2 regions of the Robertmurraya sp. FSL R5-0851 genome follow, and region 1 is predicted to be linked to the other one. Evidence: predicted binding sites of a transcription regulator. Region 1 holds the regulator's gene; the other holds the start of a gene.
The links. The regulator Rex, encoded in region 1, represses fermentation and respiration genes when NADH is low (regulators of the CRP and FNR family bind a similar motif). The targets are predictions, from matches to a motif close to TTGTGAAATATTTCACAA.

Region 1 (4,433 bases):
ACAAGCGCGTTTTCTAATATTTCCTTACTGTCTAAGTCCAGATGGTTGGTAGGTTCATCTAGTATAAGAAGATTCGCCTTTTGCATCATGAGCTTAGCTAGTGCTAAACGTGCTTTCTCCCCACCGCTTAGAGTGGAAACCGTTTTTAATACATCGTCGCCGGTAAATAAGAAATTCCCTAGTACCGTGCGGATTTCCTTTTCACTTTTCAGAGGGTATTCGTCCCAAAGCTCATTTAACACTCGCTTGTTTGAAGTAAGAGCTGCTTGTTCCTGGTCATAATAGCCAATGCTAACATTGGAGCCGTAATGAACTTGTCCTTCTAACGGTTGTAACGTACCTTGGATGGTTTTGAGTAAGGTTGATTTTCCAATCCCATTTGGTCCAACTAAGGCAACGGAATCTCCTCTAGTAATTCGGAGGGAAAGTTCCTCAGCTATTCGTTCATCATGATAACCAACTGCTAGGGAGTGGACATTTAACACTTCATTGCCACTTTGCTTTTCAATATCAAAACCGAAGGAGGCGGACTTTTCATCTCCAAGAGGTTTGTCCATAACTTGCATTCTCTCAAGCGTCTTCCTTCTACTTTGGGCTCGCTTGGTGGTCGATGCACGAGCAAGATTTTTTTGAATAAAGTCCTGTAGTTTGGCTATTTCATCTTGTTGTTTCTCGTATTGTTTGAGATCACGCTCGTAGTTTTCGGCTTTTTGTTCAAGATAAGAGCTGTAGTTTCCTGAGAATTTGCTGATTTGATTCCTAGAAATTTCGTACACTTGATTGACCACTTTGTCTAAAAAGTAGCGATCGTGGGATACGATTAAGATGGCACCTGAGTAGCCAGTAAGATATTGCTCTAGCCAAGACAACGTATCGATATCTAAATGGTTGGTAGGTTCGTCCAAGATAAGAATATCAGGCTTGGTTAATAACAACTTCGCAAGAGCTAAACGAGTTTTCTGGCCACCACTTAAGCTATCAATTTTCGTAGAGTAATCGAATGAGTGGAAGTTCAAGCCATGTAGGACAGAACGTATATCTGACTCGTACTGGTAGCCCCCATTCTCCTTAAACTCATTTTGGAGATGGTCATATTCCTTGATTGTTCGCTCGTACAAAGTAGCATCTTCAAATACGGTAGGATCAGCCATTTTTTCCTCAAGCTTACGAAGTTCCCGCTCTTGTTTCATGACATGTTCAAACACGGTAAGCATTTCTTCCCAAATGGATAATCCGGAAACAAGACCTGTGTTCTGAGCCAAGTACCCGATCGTTACATGTTTGGGCTTGATTAAATCACCTGATTCATAGGAAAGGTGACCGGCAATAATCTTGAGTAATGTAGATTTCCCGGCCCCGTTTCTACCTACTAAGGCAATACGGTCTCTTGTTTGAACTTCTAGTTTTATATTCGATAAAATAAGGTCAGCCCCATAAGACTTGGAAAGCTGGTTTACTTGTAGTAGTATCATTGATTTCACCTCTATACTTCTACGGTTAGTGTATCGCATTCAATACGGATGAGCAATGATATGAGTTGTGAACTATGTTACAATGTTTTCACACAAAATGAGGAAAATAGTGTATGATTTTGAAAGAGGTGTATAATAGATGTCAGAGTTCACTCATTTTAATAAAGAAGGCAGAGCAAAAATGGTAGATGTGAGTGATAAGCCCGAAACGGTACGGACGGCCATTGCCCACTCTAGTATCACAGTTAATCAAGAGATATATGATCGAATCACACATAACCAAATGAAAAAGGGGGATGTGTTAGCAGTCGCACAGGTTGCAGCTGTTATGGCTAGTAAAAAAACATGGGATATTATTCCAATGTGTCACCCTATTCCACTCACAGGTGTTGATATTTCTTTTGATTGGGAATCAGATAACAATTGCCATACTCTACATATTTCTGCTAGTGTAAAGACAAAAGGGAATACAGGTGTAGAAATGGAAGCGTTAACAGCTGCTTCTGTTTGCGCGCTTACCGTGTATGATATGTGTAAAGCAGTAGATAAAGGAATGGTTATCGGGAAAACATACCTGGTTGAAAAGACAGGTGGTAAAAACGGTGACTTTAAGAGAGAAGAGAGACTATATTAGTTAAAGGTAGAAGGTAGGGGAAGAACGATGAGTAATGAATCAATGAAAATCCCACAAGCAACGGCGAAAAGACTACCATTGTATTATCGCTTTTTAAATAGTTTACACTCATCAGGAAAGCAACGCGTTTCATCGGCTGAACTAAGTGAGGCGGTGAAGGTCGATTCTGCAACAATCCGAAGAGATTTTTCATACTTTGGAGCCTTAGGTAAAAAGGGATACGGTTACAATGTAAACTATTTATTATCCTTTTTCCGTAAAACACTCGACCAAGATGAATTAACGAAGGTTGCGTTAATTGGGGTCGGGAATCTTGGGACAGCATTTTTAAACTATAACTTCTTAAAGAATAATAATACCAAAATTGCGGTTGCATTTGATGTGATAGAAGAGAAGGTAGGCACAAAAATTGGTGAAGTGCCCGTCTACCATATGGATGATCTAGAAGAAGTTATTGAAAAAGAAGACATTCAGGTCGCGATATTAACGGTTCCAGCACCGGTTGCACAATCCATTACCGATCGAATGGTTCAAGGATCGGTGAGAGGCATTTTAAACTTTACCCCGGCCCGATTAACGGTTCCCTCATCCATCAGGGTTCACCATATTGATCTGGCTATTGAGTTACAGTCACTGGTGTACTTTTTAAAGCATTATTCAATGGATGAAGAAATGGTAGAAGAATAAACAGTAAGCCGCCCCTTAGTGGAGCGGCTATTTCTTTTGCTCTTTCTTGATCTCTTTAATTTTAAAATGTAAAAGAATCATCCGAATGCCTGAACCAATATCAAAGGTCGCTAGCAAGACAAGCAGGTAGGTGAAAAAGCCCCACTCTCCATTTTGCTGTAAGTCCTGTATGGCAAACACTGTGAACAGAGCACCTAAGATGATGTATATAATTCCTGAAAATAAAGGTGACTGTCTCATAAGAAGAATCCTCCAATAAAGCTTTGCATTTGTTCTGCTTGTTTGATTAATTTTTCTAAGTCTTCCTTAAATACGGATTGCACAAGAACAACGAACGTATTCATCGATACGTGAGCAACGATCGGAACGAGAATCCGATTGGTTTTTACATACAAATACGCAAAGGTGAATCCCATTGCGGAATAAAGTAGAGTGTGCTCCGGCTCCATATGGGCAAAAGAAAAAATAACGGAGCTAAGCAAGGCTGATAGAAAAAAGTTAAATCGCTTATAAAAAGCCCCAAAAATGATCTTACGAAAAACAATTTCTTCTAATATAGGACCAATCACTGAGCTCACGACAATCATAATAGGAAAGGACTCAATGATGCGTAGAATCTGTTGCGTATTTTCAGAACCAACATCAATACCAATCAAACGTTCAATATTTGCAGCAAAGGCTTGGGCAAATAGGGCAAGAAAGACACCTGTGATAGACCAAAGGATCGATCGACCTAAGCTGGCTCCGCTTCTTACTTCATTTGTGTTTACCATCTCATTACGCAACAACATCAGGACAATCACAAGTGTGAGCGAAAAGCTTATGACAAGCCAAGTGACCCCTGCGAACCCTTGAGAGTGATGGGTTTCAAAACCAATCAGTTCTAGTATCAGAGAGGTGATAGGGACACCAATAAAGCTTGAAAGCTGCATAGCAATATAAGCAATTAATATAATCCAATATTCACGTTTCAAAACAAGTCTCCTTTTCCATCCAATATAGTTATTCTACTCGTAAACATCAGGTTGTATCAAATAAGAAGAATTATCGTCCGTATTTTAGCATTATATGGATAGAATAGGTGGAAAAGTACATACTTAGTAAGGTTGTACAATTAACAAGTTATGGGGGGACTTTTACAAAAAATTTATAAAAAAAAGCGGTTTCTCGCTTGCAAAAAAGGTAGAGATTCATTAATATAATAGTTGTGTTAGCACTCTAGTTAAGTGAGTGCTAATAATAAAAATCTTTCATATATTTGAGGAGGTTGTTTCACTTGTTAAAGCCACTAGGTGATCGCATTGTAATTGAGCTAGTTGAAACGGAAGAAAAAACGGCAAGCGGTATTGTACTACCAGACTCTGCTAAAGAGAAGCCTCAAGAAGGCAAAGTAGTTGCTGTCGGCACTGGCCGCGTACTTGAAAGCGGTGAGCGTGTAGCTCTTGAAGTTTCTGTGGACGACCGCATTATCTTCTCAAAATACGCTGGCACAGAAGTGAAGTACGAAGGAAAAGAGTACTTAATTCTACGTGAAAACGATATTCTTGCTATTCTTGGATAAGAGTAGAGATTTTCTTATTTAAAAACTAAACGAAGACAGAATAGATTGAAAAAACTCGAGGAGGGTATTTTACAATGGC
Region 2 (4,433 bases), 990 kb from region 1:
ACTGTCCATTTTTTATACAAAGAGAGTTTTTTTCTTTTAAATAATAGCAACATCGGATATGTCGCCAAATATAGTAGTAACCAACCCACAAAGAAAGGGATATGCTGCCAAAGGAAGTTGGAAGCAATCACTCCTAACCAAAAAGGGATGATTAGCATTGCCCATGCACCATGCTGTTTAGGTAAAAATAATTTCATTGTCCTCACTCCTAGTGTTGTAGCTACTTATACTATAAAAGAATGAAGGATATTAGTAAGTGAATTGAATCACAGGGCAAAAAACTGCAAAGTACATTTACACTTTGCAGTTTCCTTGATTTCTTTGTTCATTTATATATTGTACAAGCCAGGTCATAATATCGTTTTCGTTCCAAATAGGAACGTTTGGATTTATATGTAATGGTTCTTGACTTACAAACGCCATCACATTCTCTAAACTTTTAAGAGCATCAAAATCTTCTTTATTTCGTAAAAGGACAATTTTGTGAAATCTTTCATTTTTATGCCCCTCTATTACGATCACCTCTGGATTCATGCTACATAAGATGTGAATCTGTTCTTGTATATTCCATTCATCCTTCTCTACTTGAATAAGAAGTCTTCCTTCTCCCTCAACTAACGAGGCAAAGGCACCAGATTGTATATGCTCCGATGAGTCCTTTTTTTCAACTACGTCAGGTTTGCCACCATGTCCATGATGCTTAATTGTAGCTACAAATATATTTTGATTGGATAGTTCTTGTAGTAGTTTTTTAACAAATGTTGTTTTTCCACTGTTTTGAAAACCGACTACTTGGACAATGACGGGGTCTACCACGGCCATTCGCTACCTTCATGATCTTCTAGCAGTAAGACATCAACAATCGTATGGGCTTCATACCCTCTTGTTCCACCTGGTAGGATAATAAATGAATTGGCCCCAGCCAAACTCATCACGATATTTGATTTGTCTACTCCACTAGGTGCAGCCACTAACTTCCCATCAGTGATTGTTAATTTGCTCCTCACAAATCGAGTAAATGGATTTGCTTTTGGAAAATCAACTTCTAGAACTGCCTTTTCCCTTCTTAAATGTGGCTTCGGACAGTTTAACATGGTACGTATAATTGGTCTCGCAAATAACTCAAATCCTACATAACATGCAGAAGGATTTCCAGATAACCCAAATAAAATTTTCCCATCTAAATGCGCTACAGTGGTAACACTTCCAGGTCTCATAGCTACTTTATTAAAAAGGACATCCGCCCCTAATTTTTTATAAATTTGAGGCAAATAATCGAAGTCTCCAACCGAGACACCACCTGTAGTAATCAATAAATCAACCTCTTCTATAGCACTCTCTATCGATTCATAGCATAATTCGAAATCATCAGGAAGTTTCCCGAAATACTTTACTTCGGCCCCAGAACGCTCGATTTGAGCAATGATCATATGGGTATTAGAGTTTCGAATTTTCCCCGGCTGTAATTCATCCTCTACCTCAAGCAGTTCTGTACCAGTAGCAAATAAGCCAATTATTGGTTTTTTAGCAACAGGTACTTCCTTATAACCAAATGTTGCTAACATCGCTTGAATCCCAGGATTGATTTTCGTTCCTCTTTTTACAAGGACTTCTCCCTTTTTTGCATCCTCCCCAGCGAAAGAAACATTATCTCCTGGTTTATAAGATCGCTTAATGGACATATATGGTTGTCCGTTTTTCTCACTCGTTTTGGCGAGTTCTAACATAACAACTGCGTCACAATTCATAGGCATTTGTGCTCCTGTCATGATACGAACTGCCTGAAATTCACCAATTTCCTTATTTGAAACGTATCCTGCACCAATATGATCAACCACTTCGAATTCAACTGGATTGGAAAGCGAAGCTTCAGCTGAATCAACCGAACGAATAGCAAAACCATCATAAGGAGAACGATTGAAGTGAGGAACATCTGACGTGGCGACTAAATCCTCTGAAAGGAATCGGCCATAACTCTCGTTTATGGAAACTAATTCTTGTTTGCCACATATTGAATGCGACATCACTTTTTTTACTGCTTCACCAACTTGTATCGGCGTTCTTTTTTCTACCAATTAAATCAACTCCTACATGGTAAGGTCGTATGTATGTGTAATTATAAACATTTAAATAACTATAAAACAGGACTAACATCACTTAAACCTTATTTTAGCACTTCCCCTAACAATTTGAAGAAAATAGAGAACATTTAATTTGAAAGTGTGATTCACATCACCTTAAAAGAAGACAAAATCATTTATTCTTAGTTTGTAAATAAAACGTATTTTTGGAGGGCAATTAAAATGACATATCCATTTCAAACTGACTCATTAGTAAAAGATATAGTAAATGAATTTCCAAAAGCAGCAGACGTGTTTAAGAGAAACCGAATTGATTTTTGCTGTGGTGGGAATATTCCTTTAGAAGAAGCTGCTTCTGAAAAATCAGTAAACGCTAATGAAATTATTCAAGAGCTTCAACAGCTTTTTGATACGTATAAAGGAACTAAAGAAGATGTAGCCGTATGGACAGATTCAGCATCTGACGTAATTATTAACCATGTGATTGAACAATATCATCGTCCGTTAGAAGAAGAACTCGCTAACTTAAGTCCTTACGTAACAAAGGTGGCAAAGGTACATGGTGGACATCGTCCAGAATTGTTAAAGGTATACGAACTATTTTACGAACTAAAGAAAGAATTGCTTGAACACACAGCAAAAGAAGAAGAACTCGTATTTCCAATGCTACAAAAGCTTGATACTACAACTGGCGAAACTCGTAGCGAAATGATTAAAGAAATAACCGAATTAGAAAAAGAACATGATCATGCTGGAGCTATTCTAAAGGAATTAAGAGACATTACATCCGACTTCCAACCACCAATGGATGCATGTGGTACGTACCGTCTGGTTTACAAAAGACTTGAATTATTAGAAGAACAAACATTTATGCACGTTCACCTTGAAAACAATATTTTGTTCCCTAGATACATTGCGTAAGAAAAACAAAAACTACTTCACCGCCATGAAGTAGTTTTTATTTATCCCCCTATATAGGACATTTCAATTTTCTTTCTATTAGCTATTGTTTCTTCCGTTCTTTCATCGGAATAACGATCATTTCTTCTATTCCAAATGTCAGTAATTCTTTGTTCGATTTCCGAATCAGACACACCATTTCTCATAAAGTCACGAATATCGTGTCCGTTCCCATTAAACAAACAGGTAAAGAGCTGTCCATTAGCAGAAAGTCTCGAACGAGTACAGCTAGAGCAAAACGACTCAGACACAGAAGTAATAAATCCGACATCTACGTTTGAATCCTTGTAGCGATATCGCTTTGCAACTTCTCCAAAATAATCTGGATCAACTGGCTCTAACAAATAATGCTCATTCAATCGTTCATAAATTTCCTTTTTGGTCACAACGTCATCCATTTTCCATCCGTTTGTACTACCCACATCCATGTATTCAATAAAACGGAGTTGAAGTCCATTATCTTTACAAAATTGTGCCATAGGAACAATCTCTTGATCATTTAATCCCTTTTTAACAACCATATTCAGTTTGACACCAAGCCCTGCTTTTTGGGCCGCTTGAATTCCTTCTATTACAGGTCCAGTTTTCACTCCACGACCATTAATCTCACCAAAAAGCTCGTCATTCAAACTATCAAGACTTACATTTACCCTCTTTAGACCAGCAGCCTTTAATTCCTCGGCATACTTTGGCAAAAGAACACCGTTCGTTGTTAAGCCAATATCTTTTAAGCCATTTATTTTAGAGAGCTTCTCAACTAGCAAAGGAAGCTGTTTTCGAAGGAGAGGCTCTCCACCTGTGAGACGTATTTTTTCCACTCCAAGTCCCACAAAAATATGAGCCAAACGCTCAATTTCTTCATAGCTAAGTAATTCTTTTTTAGGTAAAAAAGCAAAATCGGGACCGAATATCTCTGCTGGCATGCAGTACTGACACCGGAAATTGCATCGATCGATAACCGATATTCTTAAATCTCGTAACGGACGGTTTAATTGATCAGTAATTTTATTCATGATAATCAACTCCATCGCAAGAGTATCTTGCATGCATTGTAGTATATCTTATTATAACGGTAAATCACTTTACAACATAACTATTTTATTAAACGTGAACATATTGTTACATCATGGGTGAAGTTATTGACAACAATTCTTATTACCCTCATTGTAGATGATAGAATCATTACTGTCTAAAAAAGGGTGAATCAGGATGTCAGCAGTGGTAAAAGAGACTCATTCAATAGAGATAAAAGAACTTCTTCATCTGGCTGACCGCCGTTTTATTGGAGAAAAAAATACTTTTATCTTTCAAGAAGGAATGGAAGCAGAGGAAATGTACGTCATTCTGTCAGGAAAGGTTCAGATTAGTAAAATTACATCCGATGGCAGAGAG

Region 2: ric (iron-sulfur cluster repair di-iron protein) is a predicted target of Rex. The motif match lies at 2,109-2,126, and genes of this name have one in related genera.

The regions. Positions count from the first base shown of each region.
Region 1 is NZ_JBBOOE010000001.1:264,466-268,898, forward strand. It holds gene MKX65_RS01480 (ABC-F family ATP-binding cassette domain-containing protein) at 1-1,472, opposite strand, end outside; gene moaC (cyclic pyranopterin monophosphate synthase MoaC) at 1,612-2,106, shown strand; gene MKX65_RS01490 (redox-sensing transcriptional repressor Rex) at 2,134-2,793, shown strand; gene MKX65_RS01495 (YdiK family protein) at 2,821-3,033, opposite strand; gene MKX65_RS01500 (CPBP family glutamic-type intramembrane protease) at 3,030-3,767, opposite strand; gene groES (co-chaperone GroES) at 4,070-4,354, shown strand; gene groL (chaperonin GroEL) at 4,429-4,433, shown strand, end outside.
Region 2 is NZ_JBBOOE010000001.1:1,253,164-1,257,596, reverse strand. It holds gene MKX65_RS06505 (YwiC-like family protein) at 1-197, opposite strand, end outside; gene mobB (molybdopterin-guanine dinucleotide biosynthesis protein B) at 295-822, opposite strand; gene MKX65_RS06495 (molybdenum cofactor synthesis domain-containing protein) at 810-2,075, opposite strand; gene ric (iron-sulfur cluster repair di-iron protein) at 2,304-3,002, shown strand; gene moaA (GTP 3',8-cyclase MoaA) at 3,044-4,054, opposite strand; gene MKX65_RS06480 (Crp/Fnr family transcriptional regulator) at 4,251-4,433, shown strand, end outside.